Regions from separate parts of the Massilia sp. FBCC-B171 genome, predicted to be linked through region 2. Evidence: predicted binding sites of a transcription regulator. Region 2 holds the regulator's gene; the other holds the start of a gene.

Region 1 (5,437 bases), 1.1 Mb from region 2:
TAAGGTCCTGCGCAAGTGGTTGAGAAGGTCGAAGCGGGTGATCAGGCCGTAGAAGCGCTCGCCATCGGCAATCACGGCGGTCAGGCCGCGGTCCAGGATTTCGCGCAGCTGGGCCATGCTGGCGGACGGCGCCAGCGTTTGCAGCTCGCGCGTCATGGTGCTGGCCACCGTGGTCTGGAAGCGCGAGGGTTCGGTCGTCACGTGCAGCAGCAGGTCCGATTCGTCGACGATGCCCACCAGGCGGCCGTGTTCGATCACGGGCAGCTGGGCCAGGTCGGCGGAGCGCATGCGATTGAAAGCGGTGAGCATGGTGTCGCCCGGACTGACCGTGACGACTTCGCCGGCGTCGAAGCGGCGCCCGACCAGGTCGCGCAGGTCGCCCGTTTTGGGGCGCTGCAGCAGGCCCTGGTCGACCATCCAGCCATCGCTGTAGGCCTTGGTCAAGTAGCGGGTGCCGGTGTCGCAGACAAAAGTGGCGACGCGCTTCGGCGTGGTCTGTGCGCGGCAATACTTGAGCGCGGCGGCCAGCAGGGTGCCGGTCGAGGAGCCGGCCAGGATGCCTTCATGCTGGAGCAGGGCGCGCGCGGTGCCGAAGCTTTCCTCGTCGCTGATGGTGTAGGCGCTCTTTACGCGCGAGAGGTCGGCAATGCCGGGGATGAAATCTTCGCCGATGCCTTCGACCGCCCAGGAACCGGCTTCTTTCGCCAGATGCCCGGTGTTGACGTAGTCGGCCAAGATCGAGCCCTTCGGATCGGCCAGCACGAATTCTAGCGCGGGCTGGACGCGCGCAAAATAGTTCGACAGGCCGGTGAGGGTGCCCGACGAGCCGACGCCGACGACGATGGCGTCGAGTTCGTGGCTGGTCTGTTCCCACAGTTCCGGGCCGGTCGTGGTTTCGTGGGCGCGCGGGTTGGCGGGATTGTTGAACTGGTCGGCGAACCAGGCGCCCGGAATCTCGCGCGCCAGCCGGGCGGCATAGTCCTGGTAGTACTCGGGATGGCCCTTGCCGACGTCGGAGCGGGTGAGGTGGATCTCGGCCCCCAGGGCTTTCAGGTGCAGGATCTTTTCGGCCGCCATTTTATCGGGCACGACCAGCACCACGCGGTAGCCCTTGATGCGGGCCACCAGCGCCAGGCCCAGGCCCGTATTGCCCGCGGTGGCCTCGACCACGGTGCCGCCGGGCTTCAGGCTGCCGTCCTGTTCGGCCTGCTCGATCATGGCGCGGCCGATGCGGTCCTTGATCGAGCCGCCGGGGTTTTGCGATTCCAGTTTCAAGAAAAGCTGGCATGGACCGGTGTCCATGCGGGTGACTTGCACCAGCGGGGTATTGCCGATCAAAGAGAAAATTGCTGCTTGAGACGCATGTTGCAGTGGGCGTTGCATGATGCCTCCAGGAAGGCGCCTTGTGGGCGCCGCGAACGCAGATAAGCGGACGCAGATGGGCGTCCGGCCTGTGTGAAAAGAACATGGTACGGCGGTTTCGGGCGCGATGGTTTGCACTGGCGCGTGTTGTGACGGGCGCACCTTAGCACGAGGTATCGTTATCTAATAAATAAGATAAACGAGGATGGATATGCGCTTTGTCACGGGTAGACGGGTCGGCGGGCGCTAGAGTGGCTCGCCCGAAAAAAATCCTGAAATTGCTCCATAGGCAACTGTTATACTGGAGCATCATCTTTCCACGTTCACACATTCCATGACCATGAACCGTCTCTCTGCCCTGGCTACTGTCTGCGTATTCACCGTGTTGACCGCCTGTGGCGGCAGCGATGACGGCGTCAAGCTCGGCGAATTTCCTGCGATCAGCAAGACCGAAGGCGATGCGCCCTTCAAGCTGACGGCGCCAAGTTCCAAGAGCCCTGCGGCCTTTTCCTACTCCAGCAGCGACACGCGCGTCGCGACCATCGAGGGCGACACGGTCACCGTCGGCGTTGCCGGCACCGCCACCATCACGGCGCGGCAAGGGGAACTGGGCAGCTACAACCCGACCTCGACCAGCACCGTGCTGACGGTCGCGAAACGGGTGTGCGAGGCGCCGCTGGTCAACGAAAACGGCCAGTGCGTGGCGCCTGCGTCGACGGCAGGGTATGTGACAAGCTCAGGCGCGGTCTGGATGCCCGCCACCGTCGCCCTGACCTGGGCCCAGGCCGACGCCTACTGCAAGAACACGAAGATTCAGGGCACGACCGGCTGGAAGCTGCCGGGACAATTCGAGCTGGCGGCCCTGGTCGCGACCGGCACGCTGAGCGGGCAGGGCTGGGCGACCGGCGACGCCTGGAGCGCGACCGCCGGCAGCACGGCCGACACGCACTTCGCGGTCAACCTCGGCAGCGGCGCATCGAATGCCTACCCGAAGGAAAACAAGGCCTACGTCACCTGCATGAAGTAATCGCCAGGGCGTTTATGTTTCGGCCTTCAGCCGCCGCCACAGGGTCGTGCGGCTGATGCCGAGGTGGCGCGCGGCGGCGTCGCGCTGGCCGCCAAAGCGCGCCAGCACGGCGGCGATGCTTTCGCCGGCCGCAGTCTCCGGCAGCGCCGGCGTCAGCGCGGCCTCCGGAGCGCCCAGTTCAGGCGCAATCCCCAGTAAAAAATTCGGCGTCAGCGACTGCAGCGGCTCGGCCGCGAGGAACAGCGCCAGGCGCTCCATCAGGTTGCGCAGCTCGCGCACATTGCCCGGCCAGGCATGGCGCAGCAGGAGCGGCGCGCAGGCATTGATCTCCGCGTGCAGGTTCGGATGGGGCTTCGCGCCAAGCGCCGCCAGCGACTGCTTGAGCGACCATTCGGCCAGCGGCACGATATCAGGCAGGCGCGCGCGCAGCGGCGGCAGGGCCAGGCGCAGCACCGCCAGCCGGTAGAACAGGTCGGCCCGGAAGCGTCCCTCGCGCACCCGCGCTTCCAGGTCGCAGTGGGTGGCGCTCACCACCCGCACGTCGATCGGCACCGGCCGCGTGCCGCCGACCCGCATCACTTCGCGCTCTTCCAGCACCCGCAGCAGGCGCGTCTGCAGCGCCAGCGGCATTTCGCCGATCTCGTCCAGGAACAAGGTGCCGCGGTTCGCCGCCTCGAACAGGCCCGCGTGGCCGCCGCGCCGCGCGCCGGTAAACGCGCCTTCCTCGTGGCCGAACAGTTCGGATTCGAGCAGCGACTCGGCAATCGCCCCGCAATTCACCGCCACAAACGGCCGGTTCGGCCCCAGGCTGCGCGGCCCTTCGCGGTGGATCGCCTGGGCGACGAGCTCCTTGCCGCTGCCGGTCTCGCCATGGATCAATACCGTGGCCGGCGAGCGCGCATACAGCACCACCGTCTGGCGCAAGCGCTCCATGGCTTCGGACTCGCCGCGCAGGTCGTTCAGGCCGCGCCGCGCGCGCCGCGACTCGTTGGCGGGCCCGCGCCGGATGCGGTTCGCTTCCAGGTGGGTCAGGCGTGCCAGCTCGAGCGCGTCGTCGAAGGCCTGGCGGATCGAGGCGGCCGAATACAGGAAAATGCCGGTGAGGCCCGCTTCCTCGGCCAGGTCGGTGATCAGGCCGGCGCCGACGATGACCTCGATGCCGGCCGCCTTCATCTCGTCCATCGCCGCGCGCGCATCCTCGCGCGTGACATAACTGCGCTGGGCGACGGGTAGACCAAAGGTCGCGCTGAACTCGGCCAGTTCCGGCAGCGGCTGCTGGTAGCTGATCACGCCGATGCGTCTGGATACCTTGCGTGCCCGCGCCAGCGCCCCCATCACATCATAGCCGCTGGCCTTGGCCACGATCACCGGCGCCGAGACCCGGCCTTTCAGGTAGGCGCCGTTCGAGCCGGCGGCAATGACGACGTCGCAGCGTTCGCTGGCCATGCGCTCGCGGATGTGGCGCGTCGCTTCGTCGAAGCCCAGGTCGATCGGCTCGATGGTGGCAAGGTGGTCGTACTCGAGCGTAATGTCGCGAAACAGCTCGGACAGGCGCGAGACCGAGACGGTCCAGATGACGGGCTTGTCGGCGTCTTGGGAAGCAGGGGGAAGAGGGCGCATGTTGCAATTCTACTGCAACAGTGTTCCACTTGTTTCATCTGGAACGCAAAACTGAAACACTGCGCTGTCGCAAAGCTGAGCACCGCGCGCGCTAAGTGATTGAAACGATGTCGTTTTCGGCAGGTCCAACAGCAGCAGGCATACTGGCACGCTCCTTGCAATGCATAGGACATTATTTTGCCGATCACCCCAGGAGACCCCATGATCCAATCCGCAGGCGCCAAGTTCCGTATCGCCGTCCAGGAAGAATCCCCGCTGCAAGTTGTCGGCGCCATCAATGCGAACCACGCGCTGCTGGCCAAGCGTGCCGGCTTCAAGGCCATCTACCTCTCCGGTGGCGGCGTCGCCGCCGGTTCGCTCGGCCTGCCTGACCTCGGCATCTCGAACCTGGACGACGTGCTGACCGACGTGCGCCGCATCACCGACGTGTGCGACCTGCCGCTGCTGGTCGACGTCGACACCGGCTTCGGTTCCTCGGCCTTCAACGTCGCGCGCACCGTGAAATCGATGATCAAGTTCGGCGCCGCCGCCATCCACATCGAAGACCAGGTCGGCGCCAAGCGCTGCGGCCACCGTCCGGGCAAGGAAATCGTCTCGCAGCAGGAAATGGTCGACCGCATCAAGGCCGCAGTGGACGCGCGCACCGACGAGAGCTTCGTGATCATGGCGCGCACCGATGCGCTGGCAGTGGAAGGCATCGACGCCGCCATCGAGCGCGCCGTGGCCTGCGTCGAAGCGGGCGCCGACATGGTGTTTCCGGAAGCGATGACGGACCTGGGCATGTATTCGCGCTTCGCCAAGGCGGTCGGCGTGCCGATCCTGGCCAACATCACCGAATTCGGTGCGACCCCGCTGTTCACCGTCGATGAGCTGAAAACGGCCGACGTCGGCATCGTCCTGTACCCGCTGTCCGCTTTCCGCGCCATGAACAAGGCCGCCGAAAACGTCTACACTGCGATTCGCCGCGACGGCGGCCAGAAGGCCGTGCTCGATACCATGCAGACCCGCGCCGAGCTGTACGACCGCATCAACTATCACGACTTCGAACAGCACCTCGATGCACTGTTCGCTGCGCAGAAAAAATAATTGAAACCTGAACTGGAGATCGACATGACCGAACAAGCACCAGCCTTCAAGCCAAAAAAATCCGTCGCCCTGTCGGGTGTCACCGCCGGTAACACGGCCCTGTGCTCGGTCGGCAAGACCGGCAACGACCTGCACTACCGCGGCTACGACATCCTCGACGTCGCCACCTCCAGCGAATTCGAAGAGATCGCCTACCTGCTGGTGCACGGCAAACTGCCGAACAGCGGCGAACTGAAAGGCTACAAGGCCAAGCTCAAATCCCTGCGCGGCCTGCCGCAATCGGTCAAACTGGCGCTCGAAGCGCTGCCGGCCGCCAGCCACCCGATGGACGTGATGCGCACC
Region 2 (5,437 bases):
CGCCGCCCGCACACAGCGCTTTTTCGCTGCTGCTGGTGAGCACAACGGCGGCCACCGACGCGTCGTCGCGCCAGGCCAGCAAAATCTCGGTCAGGCGCCGCACCATCGCCAGCGACAGCGAATTGAGGGCTTTCGGACGGTCAAGGGTGATGATGCCGGTGCCGTTGGCAACGCGGGTCAGGACGTGATCGGTCATGGTGGGTAGCATGGTTGAAGAGACATGCATTTTACCCGCACGCGCAATTGAAAAGGGCGCCTTGCGGCGCCCTCGTTCAGACGGTGCTCAGTGCTGATCAGAACGCAGCAGCGGCCTCTCCGCCTTCAGGACGGCGCTTGAGCGCCTCGTGACCATGGTCTTTCAGAATCGACTTGTACTTCATCACCTGACGATCCAGCCTGTCCATCAACAGGTCGATGGCGGCATACAGGTCGTGCGCCACACTTTCCACGTGCACCATCTTGCCGGACAGGCGCAAGTTAATCTCGGCTTTTTGCCTTTTGTCTTTTTCGGTGAGATTGTCGATGGCGAGGATCACGTGGGAATCGATCACTTGATCGAAATGGCGGGTGATGCGTTCGAGCTTGTTCTGTACGTATTCACGAATGGCGGGGGTGACGTCGAGGTGGTGGCCACTGATGGTGAGATTCATACACACTCCTTAGATAAATGCGCGGCGCCGCATTCGCGCTTGGGTCGCGCCTGGGGCCGCTGTTACAAGGATTTGCGGAGACTGACGGGAGGAATCTTGAGTGCCTCGCGGTATTTGGCAACCGTGCGGCGCGCAATGACCATGCCTTGTTCCCCGAGCATTTCCGCGATCTTACTGTCGGATAATGGGTTCTTTGGGTCCTCTGCTCCTGTCAGCTGCGCGATAAGCGCCCGTATCGCCGTAGACGATGCTTCGCCCCCCGCTTCGGTGGCGACGTGGCTTCCGAAGAAATACTTCAGCTCAAACATGCCGTGCGGGGTCAGCATGAATTTCTGAGTTGTTACACGAGAAATGGTGCTCTCGTGCAGACCCAGTGTATCAGCAATCTCGCGAAGCACAAGGGGACGCATCGCAACCGCGCCATGGCTGAAAAAGTTGCGCTGACGCTCCACAATTGCCTGCGAAACACGCAGGATCGTGTCGAAGCGCTGGCGCATATTCTTGATCAGCCACTTCGCTTCCTGCAGCTGCGCGCTCATCTGGCCTTCGCCTTTTCCGCCCTTGAGCAGGTTGGCATACACGTTGTTCACGCGCAGGCGCGGCATGACTTCGTTGTTCAGCGTGACGGCCCAGCCGCCCTTCGTCTTGCGGACAATAACGTCCGGAACGACATAGCCCGACACGCTCGATGCAAAGGCCGCGCCGGGATGCGGATTGCACTGGCGGATCACCGCTTGCGCTTCGCGCAGGTCTTCGTCGTCGCAGTCGAGCGCCTTTTTCAGCTTGTTGAATTCGCGCTGCGCGAACCAGGTGAGATAGCCCTCGACGATTTTCAGGGCCATGCGCCGCGTCACCAGCGGCACGCCCGGCATGCTGCGGATCTGCAGCGCCAGGCATTCGGAGGCGCTGCGCGCACCGACGCCGACCGGATCGAGGCTTTGCACCAGCGCCAGCGCGCAGCGCAGCTCATCCATCTCGATCTCGAGTTCCTCGGGCAGGCGCGCGTGGATCTCATCCAACTGCTCTTCCAGGTAGCCGTTGTCGTCGATGGCGTCGATCACCAGCTCGGCCAGCACGCGGTCGCGGTCGGTCACGCCCGTCACCCGCACCTGCTCCATCAGGTGCTCGCGCAGCGTGACGCCGATGCCGCCCAGCTGCGGGCGCCCGTCGTCGTCGTTCTCGCTGCCGGCGCTGCGCGTGCCCTCGCCCCAGTCGGCGTCGGCGTCGGCGCGTTCGACCTCGCCGCCGCCCTCCGCGCCTTCGCCCGCGTCCGGCGCGGGGGGCGCGTCTTCACCGTTGGGCGCGGGCGCTTCGGGCGCCTGCGGCGGCGCGTCGTTGATCGCGCCGTCGGCCAGCAGGCGCACCGAGTGGTCGAGCGGATCGTCGAGGCGCTCGAGCAGCGGATTGTCGGACAGGATTTGCTCGATCTCCTGGTGCAGTTCGAGCGTCGACAGCTGCAGCAGCCGGATCGACTGTTGAAGCTGCGGCGTGAGCGCCAGGTGCTGCGAAGTCCGGAGTTGCAGGGATTGTTTCATGGCCCGTTCGTAGACTACATGCGGAAGTGTTCGCCCAGGTAGACGCGCCGTACCGACTCGTCGGCGATGATGTCGTCGGGACGTCCCGACGCCAGCACCGCGCCCTGGTTGATGATGTAGGCGCGGTCGCAGATGCCCAGCGTCTCGCGCACGTTGTGGTCGGTGATCAGCACGCCAATGCCGCGCTCCTTCAGGAAGCGCACGATGCGCTGGATCTCGATCACGGCAATCGGGTCGACGCCGGCGAACGGTTCGTCGAGCAGCACGAAGCGCGGGTTGGTGGCCAACGCACGCGCGATCTCGACGCGCCGGCGTTCACCGCCCGACAGCGACAGCGCCGGGTTCTCGCGCAGCTTTTCGATCTGCAGTTCGCCCAGCAGCGAATCGAGCCGCTCGTTGATCGCCGCCTTGCTCAAGGCCTTGCCGTTCTCGTCGTGCTGCAGTTCGAGCACGGCGCGGATATTGTCTTCCACCGTCAGCTTGCGAAACACCGAGGCTTCCTGCGGCAGGTAAGACAAACCCATCACCGCGCGCCGGTGGATCGGCAGGCTCGAAATGTCGGCGCCGTTGATCTCGATGGTGCCGGCGTCCGACGGCACGAGGCCGACGATCATGTAGAACGAGGTGGTCTTGCCGGCGCCGTTGGGGCCGAGCAGGCCGACGACTTCGCCGCAGCCCACTTCCAGCGACACGTCGCGCACGACCAGGCGCTTGCCGTAGCTTTTTTGCAGGCCACGCACGACCAGGGTGCTGCGGGTGTCGGCAACGTCTTTCATCATCATTGCTTGCCCGCCGCTGAAGTCGAAGGGGCAGCCGCCCTCGGCGCCGGCGTGGCGGCCGCGGGAGCGGCGGCCGGCGCGGCGGCGGGCGCCGTGCGGCGCGGTGCGATGATCAGGGTGCCGCGTCCGCCGCCAACCTTGCTCTCGCCGCTCGGGTCGTTGCGCACGCTCGCCACTTCGCGCCGGCTGTCGTAGGAGATGTAGGCGCCATCGAGTTCGTTGGTCAGGCGTCCATTTTCGAGCTCTTTCACCACCGCCTTCGAGAACAGCTTGACCACTTCCACGCGCTCGTCGTATTCGATGCGTTCGGCTTGCCCTTCCATCCACAGGTCGGGACCGCCGTCGCGCTTCTGGCGGAAGGTGGCGACGCGGCCCGGGCCCGCGGTGAGCGTGACGCTCATATAGCCTTCCGGCGTTTCTTTCACCAGCGCGCGGTCCGACTTCATGGTCAGCGTGCCGCGCGTGAGGATGACGTTGCCCGTCAGGATGCGCGTCTGCGTGACTTCGTCGACGTCGAGCGAATCGAAGGAGATGACGGCTTGCTTGAGCGAGTCGGCACGCTCGGCGGACGCCGACAGCGACAGCAGCGAGAAGAAAGCGGCGGCGACGATATTGTGAAAGCTGTTTTTCATTGAGCTCGTTCCTGTTATTTGGGTGGCGCCTGCGCTGGACGCGGCGGATAGACGATCTGGCCGCGCCCGCCGAGGTGCAGCTTCTGGGTCGGGTTCTCGGCAACCATGCCGATTCCGTTGGCCGTGGCCGCGCCCAGGGTCATCTGGACCGGACGGTCGGTTTTCACGATCTCTTCGTCGGCCAGCAGGGTCAGCGCCTCGGTGCGCGCGTGCAGGGCCTCGCTTTTCGGCGTGGCCGGACGCTTGATGTCGACATTGCCCATCAACTCGACGCGGTTCTCGCCATGGTAGACCTGGCCCCGGTCCGAATGGATGGTCATGCGCGGACGGCTGGGGTCCATGCTTTCGACGATCGGCTTCGAGACATCCGAAACATCGTTTTCGGGATGGTGGGCCAGGCGCGCGCCCGACATCACATAGCGCGGCACGCCCTTGTCCGTCATGCGCACGAAACTGAAATTCTCGACGATGTAATCCGGCTCGTTCAGGCTGCTCCCAATGCCCGGCGTGTCGTCGGAATCGAAGGCCTGCAGCAGCCAGAAGCTGCCGAAAGCGAAGAACACGGCCGTGAGCATCAGCGCCAGCGTACGCCAGCGGTGCGCGGTGCGTTTGTTCACGTAGGTCGCCATGCGGTCATCACGCGAAGTAAGGCGCAAGCGCCTGTTCGTACGTGCCCTGAGCGCGCATCACCATGTCGCACACTTCGCGCACGGCGCCGCGTCCGCCGCCGGCCTTGGTGACGTAATGCGCGCGGTGCTGCACTTCCGGGTGCCCGGTCGGCACCGTCACGGCAAAGCCGACCTTGGAGAGCAGCGGCATGTCGATCACGTCGTCGCCGATGTAGCCGCACTGCTCGGCGGTCAGGCTCAGCTGCGCCAGCAGTTCGGCGAAGGCGATGCGCTTGTCGTGGAACCCCTGCCAGACGTGGGTGATGCCGAGGTCTTTCGCGCGCGCGACCACGATCGGCGATTTACGGGCGCTGATGATGGCGGTGGCCACGCCCGTCTTTTGCAGCAGCTGGATGCCCAGGCCGTCGAGCACGTTGAAGGTCTTGGTAATTTCACCGTCCGGGCCATACGTCAGGCTGCCGTCGGTCAGGATGCCGTCGACGTCGAAGATCATGACCTTGACGCGCGCGGCGCGTTCGATGTGGGCCAGGGGCGTGACGAGGGTGGTTGCTGAGCTGCTCATCAGATCACCTTGGCACGGGTCAGGTCGTGGATGTGCAGCGCGCCGACCAGCAGGCCCGCTTCGTCGACCACCAGCATCTGGTTGATGCGGAATTCTTCCATGATCGCTACCGCATCGACCGCCAGCTGATCGGGATGCACGGTGCGCGCGCCGAGGTGCATGACGTCGCGGATGGTAAGGTTCGAAAAATCCTGCACGCGCTCGATCAGGCGGCGCAGGTCGCCGTCGGTGAACACGCCGAGCGGCTTGAAGCCAGGGTCGACCACGGCCGTCATGCCCATGCCCTTCTGGCTGATTTCGAGCAGCGCGCGCGTGAGCGGCGTGTCCGGCGTGACGGCGGGAATGGCGTCGCCGCTGCGCATCACGTCGCGCACGTGGGTCAGCAGGCGCCGTCCCAGCGCGCCTCCCGGATGCGAGCGCGCGAAGTCTTCTTCACGGAAGCCCCGTGCGTCGAGCAGGGCCACGGCCAGCGCATCGCCCAGGGCCAGCGTGACGGTGGTGCTGGCGGTCGGCGCCAGGTTCATCGGGCAGGCTTCCTTGGCCACCGAGATGTCGAGGTGGACGTCGGCCAGCTGCGCCAGGCGCGATTGCGGCTTGCCGGTCATGGCGATCAGGGGCGCGCCCATGCGCTTGACGACCGGCAGGATGTC

Evidence for each region. The regulator sigma-54, encoded in region 2, starts transcription at its own class of promoters, with help from an activator protein. The targets are predictions, from matches to a motif close to TGGCANGNAANCTGCTTT.
Region 1: the regulator sigma-54 is predicted to act here: its motif matches at 4,154-4,171, upstream of prpB (methylisocitrate lyase).

The regions. Positions count from the first base shown of each region.
Region 1 covers NZ_CP101443.1:3,776,558-3,781,994, reverse strand. The annotation lists gene NMB41_RS17110 (pyridoxal-phosphate dependent enzyme) at 1-1,383, opposite strand, end outside; gene NMB41_RS17105 (Lcl domain-containing protein) at 1,697-2,389, shown strand; gene prpR (propionate catabolism operon regulatory protein PrpR) at 2,402-4,009, opposite strand; gene prpB (methylisocitrate lyase) at 4,211-5,095, shown strand; gene prpC (bifunctional 2-methylcitrate synthase/citrate synthase) at 5,120-5,437, shown strand, end outside.
Region 2 covers NZ_CP101443.1:4,907,688-4,913,124, forward strand. The annotation lists gene NMB41_RS22275 (enoyl-CoA hydratase/isomerase family protein) at 1-196, opposite strand, end outside; gene hpf (ribosome hibernation-promoting factor, HPF/YfiA family) at 294-650, opposite strand; gene NMB41_RS22285 (RNA polymerase factor sigma-54) at 713-2,185, opposite strand; gene lptB (LPS export ABC transporter ATP-binding protein) at 2,200-2,961, opposite strand; gene lptA (lipopolysaccharide transport periplasmic protein LptA) at 2,964-3,596, opposite strand; gene lptC (LPS export ABC transporter periplasmic protein LptC) at 3,611-4,213, opposite strand; gene NMB41_RS22305 (KdsC family phosphatase) at 4,233-4,787, opposite strand; gene NMB41_RS22310 (KpsF/GutQ family sugar-phosphate isomerase) at 4,787-5,437, opposite strand, start outside.